Regions from separate parts of the Micromonospora sp. WMMD1274 genome, predicted to be linked through region 2. Evidence: riboswitches for the same ligand, from Rfam matches in the RefSeq annotation. Region 2 holds a riboswitch; each other region holds the start of a gene.
The links. A riboswitch is a leader RNA that binds a small molecule or an ion and turns the genes downstream of it on or off. The one in region 2 is predicted to bind cobalamin.
Positions count from the first base shown of each region.

Region 1 (4,453 bases), 4.8 Mb from region 2:
GTTTCGACCTGCTCGGTGATTCTGGTCGGGAAGCATCTGGACGTCGAGGCGCTGTTGGCAGCCGCCGAGAGATGATGTGCGGGCGGTGTCGACGATCGGAGCGGACGGGTGAGGGTGCTGGTGCTGGGTGGGACGCGGGAGGCGCGTTCGCTGGCCGATAGATTGGTGTTCGCCGGCGACGAGGTGGTGACGTCGCTCGCCGGCCGGGTGGCTCGTCCGCGGCGTCCCGTCGGTGAGGTGCGGGTAGGCGGGTTCGGGGGGGTGGACGGACTCGTCGGCTATCTCGACGCCGAGGCGGTGGATGTGGTGGTCGATGCCACCCATCCGTTCGCCGAGCGGATCAGCGCAAACGCTGCGGAGGCGTGCCGCCGCGCGGGGGTGCCGTTGCTGCGCCTAGAGCGCCCCGGGTGGTCGACGCGACCCGACGCCGGGACGTGGCACTGGGTCGACGACCACGATGAGGCCGCGGGGGTGGCCGCGCAACTGGGCGAGCGGCCGTTCCTGACCATTGGCCGCCAGTCGCTGCACCGCTTCGCCGACCCGCTGCGTGAACACCGGTGCCTGGTGCGCGTGGTCGACCCACCCGAGATCCTGCTGCCTGTCCGTTGGACGGTCCTGCAGAGCCGCGGGCCCTACCCGCTCGAGCATGAGCGTGGAGTGATGGCCGACGTGGATGTCCTGGTGACGAAGGACTCAGGCGGGGATCATACGGTAGCCAAACTGGACGTTGCGGCCGAGCGAGGGCTTCCTGTCGTTGTCGTGCGGCGGGCCGGCACGCCGACGAGCGTCAGTGTCGTTGCCGAGGTGGAAACGGCTTACGCCTGGGTTCGAGCGCAGCCGGCACGCTAAGCGGGCCGCAGCGATGGCACAGCGGTACCGCGGCCCCTGCGATCCGGCCGGTCGACGTCCTACAGGGAGGCGGCGAGTTCGCGGCGACGCTGAGCCTCGGCGGCCCGGTCCGCGTCGCGCCCGACCAGGCCGGTCAGGACCACGCCGAGCACCGCCCATAGGGTGGCGATGGTGAGGATCGACTCGCGGCGGAAATACCAGAGCGTGTCGGCCGGGAAGTTGCCGACCTCGTTGACCGTCGGCAGGATCAGGGCGGCGGTGACCACGACGACGAGGTACCCGCCGCAAGCGACCACGACGCTGGCGAACGCGCCGAGCCGGGCCAGCAGACGGCGCGCCAACATGACCGCCGCGATCGCGGCGGTGAGGCTGATCGTCCAGAACCCGAAGTACAGGGCGGTGCGCTCCCCGATGGTGTCGCCGCTACCGACCGCCGGTGGGGTGGACGGGTATTTGAGGAAGGGCACGAGGGCCGTCGTGACGAACCCGGTGGCTGTGACCAGGGCAGTCGAGGAGCGTGGCGAAAGGGAGCCCAGCCGGCCGAGCGCGAATGCCGCGGCGAGCGCACTGGCGCCACCCAGGGCCGTGCCGAGCAGGATCGTGCCGGTGGCCAGGCCCCACGTGGACTGAGTGGCGCGGGAGACGTCGGCGGCCTCGCCATGGCTGTGGTCGCCCGCCGCCGTGGCGTCGTGACTGTGCTCGGCTGCGACTGAGGCGGCCTCTTCAATAGCGATGGCAGCGTTGATCTCGGGTTCGGCGATGGCGGAGGCGATGAGGAAGGCCGCGAAGCCGGCGAGGGCACCGGCGACCAAACCTCGGAGCAGAAAGGTACGGGGGGTCATCTCGGGTCCCGATCGTGAAGACAGCACCGCGGGCAACACAATCTGTCAGCGATGTCTTTGAAGAGAGGAGAATTCGGTGCCGGGCCTGGACAGGAATCCGGGCCGAATGACGCGCGGAGGTCAGTGGCAGGGATAGCCCATGACGTGGCGAGCGTCGTGGACAAACTCGTGAACCATCGTGCCCTCAATGACCGAGAAAGCACCCTGCTCGGCACCGACGAAGAACAGCACCACGAGGGCGAGTAGGGAGAAGAAGCCCGCCCACGGAGCGAGAGCGGAGACCGGGATGCGGGGAAGGGCCGGTACTGCCGTGGTGGCCTGAGGCATGTGACACTCCTTGGGGATTCAGCGTCCCATCGACGGATGTTCGCCTTGGCTGGAGGGTCTGGCTTCGCCGCGAGCGGCGTCACAGTAGCGCGACTGCGCCGGATTTGCACCGGCTTCCATCAGCAAGGTGACACGAGGCTAGCAGAGCGGCGAGCTCACCTGAAGGCGTAGCGCCGGTGCTTGTGTACTCAGGTGGTCACGGTACGAGGGCGGCTACCGCACCGATGACGGCGACGGCCGGGGCACCGACGCCGGTTGCTGCGGCATCGGTGGCGACGCGGGCCAGCGTGCTACGGACAACCCGTTGGCTGGCCAGACTGGCGTCGGTCACGAGGGCGCACGGGGTGTCGGGGACCAGCCCGCCGTCCAGCAGGGCCTCGGCGATGGCTGGCAGGGTCCGCACACCCATCAGCACGACCAGGGTGGTACCGGATTGTGCCAGTGCGGCGTAGTCCAGCGTGGAAGCCGAGTGGCCGGGCGGAACGTGGCCGGATATCACGGTGAATCCCTGGGCGAGGCCGCGGTGGGTGACCGGGATACCGGCCAGCTCGGGTGCCGCGACGCTGGAGGTGACTCCGGGCAGCACTGTGACCGGGACGTCAGCGGCGGTGCAGGCCTGGACCTCTTCAAAACCGCGGCCGAACACGTACGAGTCACCGCCCTTGAGCCGCACGACGTGCTTGCCGGACTTCGCGTGCTCGACGAGGAGCCGGTTGATCTCCTCCTGGCTGGTCGAGCGTCCGAACGGGATCTTCGACACGTCGATGACCTGCACGCCCGGAGGCGCCCAGGCCAGCGACTCCCAGGGGGCGAGCCGGTCGGCGACGACGACGTCGGCGGTTTCGATCGCGGCTCGTCCGGCGACCGTCACCAGGCCGGCGTCGCCCGGTCCGGCGCCGACAAGCGTCACGCGGCCGGTGTCCGTGGGTGCGGTGGCAGGCTGGCGTTGCGGTCGCGTAACGGAGCGGATGACCAGGTCGAAGGTTGTCTCGTCGACGGGCTCGGCGGTCAACCTGAGGCGGCCGCGTTGGGCGAGGTCCTCTAGGGCGGCGCAGACTGTGGCGGCATGGACGGTCACGTCGGCACCGTCGCGCAGCAGTCCCGCGACGATCGGGACGGCGTGGTCGGCGCCGTCCAGGAGGAGGACGCAGCGTCCGGTGACGTTCATCTCCATGCGGTGTGGACTCCCAGTGCGGTGATCAGGTGGCGGGTGGCCGCGGGCTCGGGCACGGTGATGCGGACCCAGGTGTCGTCCAGACCGGGAACGCTGTCGACGCGACGCACGGCGATGCCGTCGCCGTGCAGCCGGATACGGGCGGCGGACCCCAGCCGCGCGAGTACGAACGGGGCATTGGAGGCGGCGACCTCGATGCCGAGTGCGTTGAGCCCATCGACGAGGACCCGCCGGTGCTGCTCGACTCGATGTGCTTGCCGTCTGGCCTCGCGTGTTGCCTCGGGACTGGCGGTCGCCGCGATGGCGTGCAGGGCCGGGGTGCTGACCGACCACGGCGGCTGCTGCGCGCGCAGGTCGGCGAGTAAGGCCGGGTCGCCGATGACGTAGCCGGCGCGGATGCCGGGCATGGACCATAGCTTGGTGAGAGTACGGATGACCAGCAGACCCGTGACTCGGTGCTCGGCCAGACTGTCTGGCTGGCCGGGCACGAAATCCATCAAGGATTCGTCGACTACCACCACCCGCCCAGGTCGGCACAGCGCACGGATCGTCGCAGCCGGGTGCAGCCGACCCGTCGGGTCGGTGGGGTTGCTGATGACCACGAGGTCCGCGTTCGTGGGGATGGAATCCGGTTCCAGGGCGAAGCCGTTCTCGGGCCGGCAGAGGACGTGGGCAGCGGTGCGCAAGGCAACGTCCGGCATGGTGAGCTGCGGATGTACGACGACCGGGCGTTGCCACGGTCGGGCGCGGGCGAGCAGGAAGAACGCCTCGGTGGCCCCGGCGGTGACGAGGACGTCATCGGGGCGGCGGTCGTGGCGCCGTGCCACTGTCTGCTGCGCCGCCGTGGTGTCGGGGTAGCTGGTGCAGGCGGCGATACCGTCGCAAAGTGACTGGTCAAGCCAGTCCGGGCGAGGCCGCCGGCTCCTGTCGTCCGCGAGGTCGAGCAGATCGTTGCCGATCTCGGCCTCCGTGTCGGCCGGCGGCGGGCACACCACCGATGCCGGCCCGGGCGGCACCAAGGCGCGAGGGGCGGGGCGGGCTTGCGACGCGACGGCGTCGGCGAAGGATTGGGCGAGGTGAGGGTGACCGGCCCAGTGCACGTGCAAGTAGGACGCGCTCAGGGTGGGGCCGGCATAACCGACGGGCTCGGCGTCGACCGTCCAGGCCGGCCGGTCGCCGTGCACCGGGGTGACCGTCGTGCGGTGGAACTCGTGCGCGGTCGCGGCGGCGCCGGCCGGCCCGAGGAGCTGGTCGTCGACCA
Region 1 covers NZ_JBMHMG010000001.1:449,959-454,411, reverse strand. The annotation lists gene ACN27D_RS01695 (cobalt-precorrin-6A reductase) at 109-849, shown strand; gene ACN27D_RS01690 (CbtA family protein) at 909-1,718, opposite strand; gene ACN27D_RS01685 (CbtB domain-containing protein) at 1,812-2,018, opposite strand; adenosylcobalamin (AdoCbl) riboswitch at 2,067-2,142, opposite strand; gene cobA (uroporphyrinogen-III C-methyltransferase) at 2,215-3,030, opposite strand; gene cobC (Rv2231c family pyridoxal phosphate-dependent protein CobC) at 3,183-4,184, opposite strand; partial or broken gene ACN27D_RS01670 (cobyrinate a,c-diamide synthase) at 4,245-4,453, opposite strand, start outside.
Region 1: another riboswitch for cobalamin. It lies ahead of ACN27D_RS01685 (CbtB domain-containing protein); the one in region 2 lies ahead of ACN27D_RS24985 (peptidase).

Region 2 (4,453 bases):
CCCACACCACCCCGACGGCGACGGCGGCGCCGAGCGCGGGACCGATCGCCACGGCCGGGGTGAAGGAGCCGGCGTGGGCGGCGAACCCGGCGACGGCAGCCGCGGCGGTGGCGATCACGGCGGCCAGGCCGGCGCGGCGCGGCAGCAGGTGGAGCTGGAGGAAGTACAGTGGAAAGGCCACCCAGATCGCGTCGGGGGACAGGCCCAGCAGCAACAGCCACACGGCGCCCACGGCGGCCAGCCACCACGCGGCGGTCCGCCGCGAGCGGCGGATGCGGGGAAGGAACGGCCCGGCGGCGTACGTCAGGCCGAACGCCGCCGCAGCAGCGACGATCAGTCCGGCGTGGGGCCGGTCGACGGCCACCGCCCGGCCGGCGGCCAGGACGAGCAGGCCGGCGATCAGCAGGTGAAGGCACCAGGCCAGGGCCCGGATGGTCGGCGTCAGGACGGGGGCAGCGGTGCTCACAGTGCGTCCCACGTTACCGAGGCAGGCGGCCCGGGGGCCTCTATCGAAAGTTAGAACCCGGGTGCCGTCTTCCGGCCCGCGAAGTGCCGTCCTACGCCAGACGCGCACACGGGCGTCGGCAGCGATGGTGGATCCATACCGCTTCCACCGCTGGAAAGGACAGGCCGAGGCCGTGTTCGTCGCCTGGAGAGATCTGAAGTTCGCCAAGGGGCGCTTTGCCCTGATGGGGACCGTCATCGTGTTGATCACCCTGCTGGTCGGGCTGCTGTCCGGGTTGACGGCCGGACTGGGCCAGCAGAACGTCTCGGCCATCACCGGCCTGCCCGCCGACAGGATCGCCTTCCAGGCACCCGGCGACGGCCAGAGTGTGTCGTACTCCAACTCCACGGTCACCGAGAAGCAGTGGGAGCAGTGGGCCGAGGCTCCCGGAGTCACCGGTGCCGAGCCGCTGGGCATCACCACCACCAAGGCCACCGCCGGGGACAGAAGCGCCGGGGTCTCCGCCTTCGGCGTCCGGCCCGGCTCCCGCCTGGCCCCCGACAGCGGCAGGATCGACGGGCGCTCGGCAGTGCTGTCCACCAAGGCCGCCGACGACCTCGGCGTGCAGGCCGGTGACTCGATCACGCTGGCCGCGCAGCAACTCACAGTGGCTGCAGTACGGGGCGACGCCTCCTTCAGCCACACCCCTGTGGTGTGGACCAGCTTGGACGCGTGGCAGCGGATCGCGCCTCCCACCGGCACCGGTGGCGGTGGCCCGACGGCCACCGTCGTCGCCCTGACCACCACCTCGGGGGCCGATCTGGCGGCCATCGACCGGCAGGCGGGCACCGAGACGGTCTCCGTCGACGACTCGCTGTCCGCGATCGGCTCCTACACCTCCGAGAACGGCTCCCTACAGTTGATGCGCGGCTTCCTGTTCGCCATCTCCGCCCTGGTCATCGGTGCCTTCTTCACCGTCTGGACCATCCAGCGCAGCGGTGACGTCGCCGTGCTGAAGGCACTCGGCGCCTCCACCGCCAACCTTCTCAAGGACGCCCTCGGACAGGCCGTCGTCCTGCTCACCGGCGGCACCCTGCTCGGCACCGGCATCGCCGCCGCCCTCGGCGCCCTCGTCGCCGGGTCCGCGGTGCCGTTCCTCCTGACCCCGGTGACCGTCCTGCTCCCCGCGGCCGTGATCGTCATTCTCGGCGCGCTCGGAGCCGCTCTGTCCATCCGCCGCATCACCTCCGTCGACCCGCTGACCGCCCTGGGGAGCGCCCGATGAGCCTGAACCTGACCGACGTCACCCTCACCTACCCCGACGGCGAGGGCCGCCTGACCGCCCTCGACCGCGTCACCCTGGACGTACCCAAGGGCAGCCTGACCGCCGTGATCGGCCCTTCCGGCTCCGGCAAGTCCAGCCTCCTCGCGGTCGCCGCCACCCTCATCACCCCCGACTCCGGCACCGTCACCGTCGACGGCACCCCCACCACCGGCATGATCAGGAGCGAACTCGCCGACCTGCGCCGCCGCAGGATCGGCATCGTCTTCCAGCAGCCCAACCTGCTGCCCTCCCTCACCGCCGCCGAGCAGCTCCAGGTCATGGCCCACATCGACGGCCGCCCGCCGGCCACGGCCCGCACCCGCGCCATGGAACTCCTCGACGCGGTCGGCCTCGCCGGCCAGGCCGACCGCCGGCCCCACCAGCTCTCCGGCGGCCAGCGCCAGCGCGTCAACATCGCCCGCGCCCTGATGAACGACCCCACCGTGCTGCTCGTCGACGAACCCACCAGCGCCCTCGACCACGAACGCGGCGCCGCCGTCATCGACCTGATCACCCGCCTCACCCACCAGCAGGCCACCGCCACCGTCCTGGTCACCCACGACCGCACGCTCCTCACCGCCGCCGACCAGATCGCCGAGGTCCACGACGGCCGCCTCCACCTTCCGGCACCGGCCCGCTGAAGCGGCGCGACCCACGAGCTGTCCGGCCCGCAGCAGCAACCCGGCGTACGCCGGGACGCCGGCCCGTCCCCGGCCGGCGGGAACGCGGTCGCGGCCGACGGAATGTGAGACCGCCGACTCCGCCGCTCGTCACGGCACGTGTGCGGCTCCTGGCGCATTGACACCGGGGCTACGGCCACATAAGACTGTCGCGACAACTGAATCACCGCGTGTACGTGCGGGGGAAGACCGGTCGAAATCCGGCGCTGGCCCGCAACGGTAGGCCGTCCAGTGAACTCTGGCGGCGAGCCCGAATACCCGTCGTACGCGTGAATCCGCTCCCCACCCGTCGTGGCCCACGGGTCGGAGTCCCGACCGACCCGGCGTTGCCGCATCGGCCGGGCTTTCGACGACCGCCGGGCCGGAAAGGCGCTTCCGATGGTCGTCCGCCGAAGCCGGCACCGCCTGCTCGCGCTCCTCTGCGGCGTGCTCGCCGCCTCATCCTCACCACACCGGCCGTCGCCGCACCCGAGCGCGCCGCCCTCACCCGCCCCGAGGCCGCCGCCGGCTGGCTCGCCCGGCAACTGGTCGACGGGGAACGCTTCGAGGCGGTCTTCGACGGCGTCGCCTACCCCGACCAGGGGCTGACCCTCGACGCCGTGTTCGCCTTCGCCGCCGCGGGCGCCGCCGACGACTACAGCGCCGACGCGCTGGCCTGGGTCACCCGGCCGGACATCCGCGACGGATACGTCGGCGACGGCGTCGCCGAGGCGTACGCGGGCGCGACAGCCAAGCTCGCCCTCGCCGTGCAGGTGCGCGGCGGCGACCCGGCCGACGTCGGCGGGGTCGACCTGATCGCCCGGCTGCGCTCGCTCCAGACGCCGGCCGGCCGGTTCAGCGACCGGTCCGCGTACGGCGACTACAGCAACGCGTTCAGCCAGTCCTTCGCGCTGCTGGCGCTGGACCGCACAGCGGCCGGGGCGCCACCGGCGGCGGCCGCCTGGCTGGCCGGCACCCGATGCCCGGACGGCGGCTACCCGCTGCTGCCCGCGCAACCGGTCTGCGTGTCCGACGTGGACGCGACCGCGCTCGCGACGCAGGCGCTGCGCGCCGCGGGGCGTCCGGCCGACGCCGCCGCCGGGCTGCGCTGGCTCGTGTCCGTCCAAGGTGCCGACGGCGGCTTCGCCAACGCCGCCGGCACGCCGAACGCCAACAGCACCGGCCTCGCCGCGCAGGCCCTGCGCGACGGCAGCCGGCCCCTGGCCTGGGCGCGCGCCCGGGCGTTCCTCGCCGGACTCCAGGTCGGCTGCGCCGGGGCGCCGGCGGACCGGGGCGCTGTCGACTTCGACGGCGGCGGCTTCGACCCGGCCACCGCACCGCGGGCCACCGCCCAGGCCGTCCTCGGTCTCACCGGGACCGGGTACGCCCGCCTGTCCGCCGCCGGTGCCGAACCCGGCGCGCCGGCGCTCGCCTGCCCGTGAACCCCCTCGCCGCTCACCCGATCACAGGAGGACCCGTGTTCCGTCACCGTTCCACAGTCCGCACCTGGCTGGCCGGCCTGCTGGCCGCCGCCGTGGCGGGCGTCGCGCTGACCGCCGCCGAACCCGCGCCCCGGGCGGCGCACGCCGCCGCCTGCGTCGGCACCTCGGGAGTCACAGTGGTCGTCGACTTCGCCGCGCTCGGCGGCGGCGTCCAGGTCGGATGTGCCCCGGGTGACCCGGCCACCGGCCTGGCCGCGCTGCAGGCCGCCGGCTTCACAGTCACCGGCACCGCCCGCTGGGGCCTGGCCTTCGTCTGCCGGATCAACGGCAAGCCCACCGCCGCGACCGAGCCGTGCGTCAACACCCCGCCGGTCACGGCGTACTGGTCGTACTGGCACGCCCCCAGCGGCGGCTCCTGGTCCTACAGCACGTCCGGGGCGACCAGCTACAACCCCGCGCCGGGCAGTGTCGAGGGCTGGTCCTTCGGCGCCGGCGCCCCGCCGAGCATCGCCGCTCCCTAGGTGTGACCAGCGGCGCACCGGGTGCCGGCCGCTGCTCTGGCGTCGTCGCGCGCCCGGGCGGT
Region 2 covers NZ_JBMHMG010000001.1:5,255,466-5,259,918, forward strand. The annotation lists gene ACN27D_RS24970 (sensor histidine kinase) at 1-466, opposite strand, end outside; gene ACN27D_RS24975 (ABC transporter permease) at 591-1,730, shown strand; gene ACN27D_RS24980 (ABC transporter ATP-binding protein) at 1,727-2,410, shown strand; cobalamin riboswitch at 2,566-2,729, shown strand; gene ACN27D_RS24985 (peptidase) at 2,776-3,870, shown strand; gene ACN27D_RS24990 (hypothetical protein) at 3,906-4,391, shown strand.

Region 3 (4,453 bases), 4.8 Mb from region 2:
GCGGTAGGCGGCCAGGTAATGGTGTGAGGGCGGCATGTCCGGGTCGTGGTAGATCGCGATCGGATTCTCCCCGAAGCCACGCGGCGGCTGGATGAGGATTACCACGTTGCCCGCGCGCAGGGTCGCCAGCACAATGTCGCCGGCGTTGTCGACGAACAGCGAACCGGGCGCCGCACCCCAGGTCTCGGTCATCGCGTCGCGTAGCGCGGCGGGCAGGTCCGCGGTCCAGCGCAGGTACTCCTCGCGGCTGATGCGGACGTGGGACTCGCTCAGTTGGGCCTGGGTGAGCCACTCCTCGTCTTGGCCGCCCGCAGCGATGAGTGTGTGGATCAGCGCGATGCCCGATGTGGTGTCGGGGTCCTCGCCCTCGACCGCCGGCAGCGGATCCAAGCCCGGGATCTCGCCGGGCGCGCCGAGGTCGTAGCCGGCCGCACGCATGCGACGCAGCAGCCGGATCGCGGATACGGGCGTATCTAGGCCGACCGCGTTGCCGATCCGGCTGTGCTTGGTCGGATAGGCCGACAGCACGAGCGCGACCTTGCGCTGGGCGGGCGCCACGTGCCGCAGCCGCGCGTGGTTCACCGCGATGTTGGCGACCCGGGCGCACCGCTCAGCGTCGGTCTCGTAGCGGGGCAGGCCGTCGTCATCGACCTCCTTGAACGAGAACGGGACGGTGATCAGCCGGCCGTCGAACTCGGGAATGGCGATCTGGGTGGCCGAGTCCAGCGGGGTGACGCCGTCGTCGGAGGCCTCCCACCAGGCCTTCGTCGAGGTCAGCGCGAGTGCCTGCAGTACGGGGACGTCCAGTGTCCGGAGCCGTTCGACGTCCCACGACTCGTCGTCCCCGCCGGCGCCGACCGCGGCAGGTTTGGAGCCTCCGGCCGCGAGCACGGTGACGATGATCGCGTCGAGGGTGGCGAGTTCGTCGAACAGGTCGTCGGGGGCCGCGCGCAGCGACGATACGAAGATGGGGACGCCGGTGGCCTTACCGGTGGCGTCGACCGCATCGGCCAGGTCGCGGGCGAAGCTGTGGTTGCCGCTCACCTCATGGGCCCGGTAGTACACGATGCCGACGCGCGGCCGGTCGCCGGCCGCCTTACGGGATACCCCCCACTCGGGCAGCACTGCCGGGGGATCGAAGCCCTCGCCGGTCAGCAGCACGGTGTCGGATAGGAAGGCGTGCAGCTGCCGCAGGTTCTCCGGGCCGCCTTCGGCGAGGTAACGGTGAGCTTCGGCGCACACCCCGATCGGAGCTGTCGACAGTTCCATCAGGGCGGCGTTGGGCGTACGTTCACCGCCGAGCACCACGCAGGGACGGCCGGACGCGTGGACTAGCGCGGTGAGGTCGCGAACGTCCTCGGGTGATCCGAGCACACGCAGCACGACGAGATCCGCGTCGGCGACGAGCGCGTCGCGGCGCTCGTCGCTGGCCCGGGCGGGGTTCAGCCAGGAGTAGCCCGCGGCGCTGGCACGTGCCGAGAGCAGGTCGGTGTCCGAGGTCGACATCAGAGCGATACGGGTCATGCTTCTCCTTCCATGGGCGTAGGCATGCGCAGGTCGTGGACGGGCAGGCCAGCACCTAGGTGCTGGCGAACCAGCCGCTCGGCGCTGTCGGGGCCCACCGGGCCGTACCAGGTGCCGTCGGGATGCACCACGACCACCGGCCCGTGGTTGCACGGGAACAGGCAACCGGTCTGCGCCATGAGGACGTCGGCATCGGTGAGGCCCGCCGCCACGAGACAGCGGAGGATCTCTGAGTACGTCTTGTCCGCCCCATGGGCGCTGCACCGCGGGCCACGACAGACCAACAAGTGATGTCGGTACCGCGGCGGCCTCTCCCAGGCCGGTGACGAGAGCGGCGCCTCGCCGCCAGTGATGGTGCGCCCGCCGAGTTCGATCAGCGGCGGGTCAACCTGCTGTCGACGCCAGTGGCCGGCGACCCGCCCGATCCAGGATCGCGCATACGCACGCTCATCTGTGCTCACCGCCTCCAGCTGGATGGCGCGGACGCCGTCAGCGTGCAGTCGATTGAGCAGGTGGGTCAGCGTCGGTTCACCGCCTTGCAGAAAGGCCAGCTGAGCACCGGCGGCTTGCGCCCGCCGGTGCAACTGGTCGGTGCGGGCGGCGTCCTGCAGCAGCGTCGCAACATGGACGAGCACGCTCACGGCTGCCGCTGCCCCGTCGCACGGTCGGTGAGGTTGTACCGCTCGACGGCGGCTGAAGGTGCGCGCACGTGTTCCCCTTACGAGGTCGGGGGCTGTTTCGCGAAGCCCGGTCAGACCAGACGGCGGGTGCCGTGAGGGCCAGCAGGTCTTCGGACTCGGGATCGTCCGGACGGAGCGCCTTCCCAGACCGGTTGGTCCAGTGGCATCGTGTTCCGCCCGTCACCCACACCGCTGCGCGTCAGTCCCGGATTCGCACCGGGTTCCCTGGCTCATCGCTGAGTTCGACTGGCGAGAGGACCGTAGCAGCCCAGCCGTCGGGCAGGGAACCGCCGGATCCTGGCACCATGGCACCATGACCCCACGCACCCGACGTGACCGGTGTCCCGGCCTGCTGCGTCCGTGGATTGCCGAGGACGGCGCACTGATCCGCGTACGGTTGCCGGGGGGTACCCTTCCCACCGGCGCGCTCGTCGCTCTATCAAACGTGGCCGAGCAGCACGGCGACGGTGCGATACGTCTGACCAGCCGCGCCAACCTCCAGCTGCGGGGCTTTGACCACGACGGCGAGTTTCTGCCCGACCCGGTCGTTGGCGCGGTGATGGCCACGGGTCTGCTCCCAATGCCGTCCCACGAGCGGGTGCGCAACATCATGGTCTCGCCGCTGACCGGACGGGCCGGTGGACGGGCCGACCTGCGGCCGGTCGTGCGCCGACTGGATGAACTGGTGTGCGCCGAGGCCGGTCTCGCCGGGCTGCCCGGCCGATTCCTGTTCGTCCTCGACGACGGGCGCGGCGACGTCGCTGGACGCGACCTCGACCTCGGCCTGGTCGCCGTCGACGCCGACCGTGCCCAGATCCGCGCCAGCCGCTCGGCCTGGGGCGATGTGGTGACCCTCGACCGGGCCGCGCCGGCCCTGACGAGGCTCGCCGCTCGTTTCGTCGAGGCCGCCGGAACGCAGCGGGGGTCCCCGTGGCACGTTGACGAGCTGCCAGGAGGCGGCGAAACCCTGCTGGGCAACCGCATCGAGGCCCTCCCCGGCACCCGGGTGGCCACCGGCCCGCCGGCCCTTGGCAGGATCACTCAGGACGACGGGCGCCACGCGCTGCACCTCGCCGTGCCCGGCAGCGGCCTGGACCGGCGCCTGGTGAACGAGATTGCCGCCTGGGGCGCCCCGCACGTCGTCGTCACACCGTGGCGCACACTGATCGTGCCCGACCTGGAGAAAGCATGACCCTCGCCCCACCGACACGCCGCTACGATTACGTGACCGACGGCGCGCAGATCTACGTCGACTCGTTCGCGACCATCCGCGCCGAGGCCGACCTGTCGGGCATCCCGGTCAACGCGGAGAAGGTCGCGGTCCGGATGATCCACGCGTGCGGGCAGACCGACCTGGCTCGCGACCTGGTCATCCACCCGGCGCTGGTCGCCACGGCCCGCTCGGCGCTGCGGTCGGGCGCCCCGATCCTCACCGATGCCCACATGGTCGCCGCGGGCGTGACCCGGGCCCGACTGCCGCGCGACAACGAGGTCCGCTGCCTGCTGCGCGACCCGCGCGTCCCCGGCCTCGCCCAGGGCTGGTCGACCACGCGCTCGGCCGCCGCCGTCTCGCTGTGGGCCGAACACCTCCAAGGCGCCGTCGTCGCGTTCGGCAACGCGCCAACCGCGCTGTTCCACCTGCTGGAGATGCTGCGCGACGGCGCACCGCGGCCGGCGGCGGTCATCGGCACCCCGGTCGGCTTCATCGGGGCCGCTGAGGCCAAGCAGGCGCTGATCGACCTTGCCGGCGACGACCCGAACCTCGACGTGCCATACCTCGTCGTCACCGGCCGCCGCGGCGGCTCGGCGATGGCCGCCTCGGCCCTCAACGCCCTCGCACAGGAGCAGGAATGAGTGGCGTCCTCTACGGCGTCGGCGTCGGCCCCGGCGATCCCGAACTGATCACGCTCAAGGCCGCCCGGATCATCGGCGCGGCGGACGTGGTGGCCTACCACCAAGGCGTCGGCAAGAGCTCCAACGCCCGGCGGATCGCGGCTGGTCTGCTGCCCGACGGCGTGGTCGAGGAGGCCCTCGTCTACCCGGTCACGACGCAGGCGACCGATCATCCGGGCGGGTATGCCGGCGCGATGGCCGACTTCTACCTCGAGTGCGCCGAGCGCCTGCGTCACCACCTGATCGCCGACCGCGACGTCGTCGTGCTGTCCGAGGGGGACCCGATGCTCTACGGGTCGTTCATGTACCTGCACGACCGTCTAGCCGAGGAATTCCAGACTCACGTCATCGCCGGT
Region 3 covers NZ_JBMHMG010000001.1:438,450-442,902, forward strand. The annotation lists gene cobN (cobaltochelatase subunit CobN) at 1-1,524, opposite strand, end outside; gene ACN27D_RS01630 ((2Fe-2S) ferredoxin domain-containing protein) at 1,521-2,165, opposite strand; cobalamin riboswitch at 2,289-2,470, opposite strand; gene ACN27D_RS01635 (sulfite reductase subunit beta) at 2,518-3,396, shown strand; gene ACN27D_RS01640 (precorrin-8X methylmutase) at 3,393-4,058, shown strand; gene ACN27D_RS01645 (precorrin-2 C(20)-methyltransferase) at 4,055-4,453, shown strand, end outside.
Region 3: another riboswitch for cobalamin. It lies ahead of ACN27D_RS01630 ((2Fe-2S) ferredoxin domain-containing protein); the one in region 2 lies ahead of ACN27D_RS24985 (peptidase).

Region 4 (4,453 bases), 4.8 Mb from region 2:
TCACCATTCGATGCCCCGCTGGCCCTTCTGGCCCACGTCCATCGGGTGCTTCACATGCTGCATCTCGGTGACCAGATCGGCGACCTCCAGCAGGCGTGGGTCCGCGCGGCGGCCTGTGACGACCACGTGCTGGGTGCCCGGGCGGTTCGCCAGCGTCTCGACGACATCGTCGACGTCCACCCAGCCCCACTGCATCGGGTAGGTGAACTCGTCGAGCACGTACAAGCGGTGCCGCTCGGCCTGGATGCGTCGCTTGACTTCGGCCCATCCCTCCGCTGCCGCGGCGGCGTGGTCGTCGTCGGTGCCACTCTTGCGGCTCCATGACCAGCCCGAGCCCATCTTGTGCCACTCGACCGGACCGCCTTCGCCGGTTTCCTCGTGTAGCCGGGCGAGGCGTTCGAGCACGGTCTGCTCGCCGATGCGCCACTTGGCGGACTTGACAAACTGGAAGACGCCGATATCCCAGCCCTGGTTCCAGGCCCGCATCGCCAGGCCGAAAGCGGCGGTCGACTTTCCCTTGCCGTTACCGGTGTGGACCATCAGCAGCGGGCGGTTGCGACGCTGCCGCGTGCTGAGCCCGTCTTCCGGCACGACGAGCGGCTTTCCCTGCGGCATCAGGCCACCGCCTCACGGGCGGTCGCGGCGCGCACCACACCGGTGAGACCGTCGGCCGTCACCTCGCCGAGCGGCACGTACTCGGCCCGTAGGTGGGCGGCGAGCTCAGCCGCCAACCCGAGCCGGAAGCGGCCTGTCTCGCAGTCGACGACAACGCTCTGCGCGCCGGACACGGCGAGGTGCCGGGCGTGGCGATGGGCACGGCCGAGCGCATCAGGCCCGGCAGTGGCCCGCCCGTCGGTGACGACCACGAGCAAGGCACGGCGCGACGGGTCGCGCAGCGCCTCCCGGCGCAGCACCCCCGCCGACTGCTCGAGGCCTTCGGCGAGCGGGGTTCGTCCGCCGGCGGGCAGCTGCGCCAGACGGCGTGCGGCGACGTCGACCGAGCCGGTCGGCGGCAACGTGACGTCCGCGGTTTGCTGGCGGAACGTCACCAGGGCCACCTTGTCACGACGACGGTAGGCGTCCAGCAGCAGCGCGAGGACCGCTGCCTTGACCTGCTCCATCCGACGGCGCGCCGCCATCGACCCGGACGCGTCGACGCAGAGCAGGACGAGGTTGGATTCCCGACCGACGGTCTCGGCCCGACGCAGGTCGATGGCGGACAGCACGAGGCCGCATCCGGTGGTGCGGCCGCCACGGGAAACCTGGTGCGGTGCGGCGGCGGCGATGGTGGCGGGCAGGTGAAGCCGACCGGTGGTGGACCGGTCGCGTTTCACCCCGGCGACGCGGCCCTGAGGGGTACGCGCTTGCGAGCGGCGTCCGGACTGGCCCTTCCCGGTGCCGTGCACGACGAGCAGCCGGGCGCGAACCGGCTGACCAGCCGGGGTGACCGTCTCGCTCGCCGCATTCGCCGGCGGTGCCTGCCGGCCGGGCTCGGCGCCGGAGCGCGGAAGGGACTCCGATGCGCCGCCCGCGGGTGCCTGCTCGGCCCGATCGTCGTGCGGCGTCCCGCCGGGGCCGTCACCCGGGCCGTCATCCTCGGGGCCGGGATCGTCGCGGCCGAGTAGCTGGTCGAGGCGCTCCTCGTCCAAGCCCGGCTCGTCGAACGGGTTGCGCCGACGCCGGTGCGGCAGGGCAAGCCGGGCTGCCACGCGGATGTCCGCGCGGGTCACCTGGTCACGTCCCTGCCAGGCGGCGTGTGCGGCGGCCGTCCGGGCGGTCACCAGGTCGGCGCGGAGCCCCTCTACGTCGAACGCGGCGCAGATCTCGGCGATCGCCGTCAGCGTTTCCGTGTCGAGCGCCACCGCTGCCACCGAGCGTTGCGCCTCGGCCAGACGGGCGCGCAGCTGCGCCTGCGCGGGCGCCCAGGCCGCGGTGAACGTCTCGGGGTCGGCGTCGAAGGCAAGTCGGCGGCGAACGGCCTCCACGCGCGAGGCCGGGTCGCGCGGAGCGGCCACCTCGACGGTCAGGCCGAAGCGGTCCAGCAGTTGCGGGCGTAGCTCGCCCTCCTCGGGGTTCATCGTGCCGATCAGCACGAACCGGGAGGCGTGTTCGACGGAGATGCCGTCGCGCTCGACGCTTACCCGTCCGGTGGCTGCAGCGTCGAGCAACAGGTCGACCAGGTGATCGTGCAGCAGGTTCACCTCGTCGACGTAAAGCAGACCGCGGTGGGCACGAGCCAGCAGACCCGGCTCGAAGGCGACGACACTGTCGCGCAGCGCGGCGTCGAGGTGAAGGGAGCCGGTCACCCGGTCGTCGCTGGCACCGATCGGGAGCTCCACGAGCCGAACCCGCCGCTCGACGACTCGCGCACGCGGCTCGAACGGTCCGTCGGGAGACATCGCGGCGGGGTCGTCCGGGTCGACGGAGAAACGGTCGCCCTCGAAGACCCGGACGGGGGGCAGCACTTGGGCCAGTGCCCGGACGGTGGTGGTCTTGGCGGTGCCCTTCTCCCCACGGACCAGGACACCGCCGATGAGCGGGTCGATGGCGACCAGGGTGAGGGCGAGGGTCATGTCGTCAGAGCCGACGACGGCACAGAAGGGGTACTGCGCTGGCATGTAGGGCTCCCGCTCGATCTGCCATGGCGGTCCGCGTCGCGGTCGCGTCGCGGGTCGGATCGAGGCCGGTCTTCGGACTTCCCCGGTCTGTGCCGGGGTCACCGCAGCGGGCCCTGTGCCGGACTTTCACCGGCTTCCCAGATTCTCCCCGTAGCCGTCGGCGTGGGGCACCTCGAACCTTCGCCAGCCACCCTAGACGCTGTCCTGACGGTCCGGGCAGGGGTCTCGGTCCCGAATACGCGGGGCTAAGGTTCACCTTTATGAGCGCGCACGTCACCGTCGTCGGGCTCGGAGCCGATGGTTGGGTGAGTCTGGCCGAACCGGCCCGAGCACTGGTACGCAGCGCGGCGACCCTGCTGGGCGGCCGCCGGCACCTCGAGTCGGTGCCTGCGGTCAAGGGGCAGGACCGGGTCATCTGGCCCGTCCCGCTCCGCGAGAGCCTCGCCAGCACGTTGGAAGGCCGCCGTGCGCCGGTCGTCGCTCTCGCCTCGGGAGATCCGCTTCTGTCTGGCATCGGCACGACGTTGCTGGATATCCTCGGCGCCGAACGGGTGACGGTCGTGCCGGCGGTGTCATCAGTCGCTCTTGCGCGGGCGCAGATGGGCTGGCCAGCCGAGACCACGACGGTGATCAGCCTCGTGGGCCGAGATATCCGGCTGCTTGTGCCAGCCCTCGCCGCGGGCCGCCGGCTGCTGGTGCTGTCCAGTGACGAGTCGACGCCCGCGGCCGTCGCGGGGTTGCTCGCGGAACACCGCTGGGGTGACTCGCGGCTGGTCGTGCTCGGTGACCTGGGGTCGCCGACGGAGTCACGGGTGGAGGCGGTAGCGCGCAGCTGGAATGTCACCGATGTGCCGAGGCTGAACGTCGTGGCCGTGCAGGTCCGGGGGACCGGGCAGGGGTGGGCGGCCGGAGCGGTGCTGCCGGACGAGGCGTTCGAGCACACCGGGCAGATCACCAAGCGCGACCTGCGCGCCAGCGCACTGGCGCGGCTGTCGTCCGCCCCCGGGCAGCTGCTCTGGGATGTCGGCGCCGGCAGCGGATCGATCGGGGTGGAGTGGATGCGCGCGTGGCCGACAGCCCATGCGGTCGCGATCGAGCCACGTGCCGATCGGGCCGCCCTGGTTCGTGCCAACGCGCAGCGCCACGGGGTGCCCTCGCTCGAAGTCGTCCAGGCAAGGGCACCTGACGCATTGCACCACCTGCGACGTCCCGACGCGGTGTTCGTCGGTGGGGGCGCGACGACGCCGGGGGTGCTGGACGGCTGCTGGGCGGCGTTGCATACCGGCGGACGGCTCGTCGTGCACGGCGTCACGGCCGAGACCGAGGCTGTCCTGCTGGAGCGTTACCGCCGCCACGGCGGCGAGCTGATACGGCTGCACGTCGAGCGAGCCGAACCGCTCGGTCGTTTCACCGGCTGGTCGCCGGGGCGTGCGGTCAGCCAGTGGTCCGTCACCAAGGGAGCGTCATGACCGTCCACTTCGTCGGGGCCGGACCCGGCGCCGCCGACCTGCTCACGCTACGGGCCGTTCGGCTACTGAACGCTGCCGACGTCTGCTTGTACGCGGGCACCTACCTGGACGCGGGAGTGCTCGGACATTGCCGCCCGCGTGCCCGCCTGGTAGACACCCAGCACCTCGACCTCGACGAGATCACCGCGCAGCTGATCCGGGCGCACGCCGAAGGCCTCAATGTGGTCCGACTGTGCTCCGGGGACCCGTCGCTGTACTCGGCCGTCCACGAGCAGGCTCGTCGGCTCGACGCGGCCCAGGTGCCGTGGGACATCACTCCGGGCGTCCCCGCCTACGCCGCGGCCGCCGCCATCGTGGGTGCCGAGC
Region 4 covers NZ_JBMHMG010000001.1:444,393-448,845, reverse strand. The annotation lists gene cobO (cob(I)yrinic acid a,c-diamide adenosyltransferase) at 1-615, opposite strand; partial or broken gene ACN27D_RS01670 (cobyrinate a,c-diamide synthase) at 1-7, opposite strand, end outside; gene ACN27D_RS01660 (VWA domain-containing protein) at 615-2,618, opposite strand; cobalamin riboswitch at 2,665-2,808, opposite strand; gene cbiE (precorrin-6y C5,15-methyltransferase (decarboxylating) subunit CbiE) at 2,879-4,087, shown strand; gene cobM (precorrin-4 C(11)-methyltransferase) at 4,084-4,453, shown strand, end outside.
Region 4: another riboswitch for cobalamin. It lies ahead of ACN27D_RS01660 (VWA domain-containing protein); the one in region 2 lies ahead of ACN27D_RS24985 (peptidase).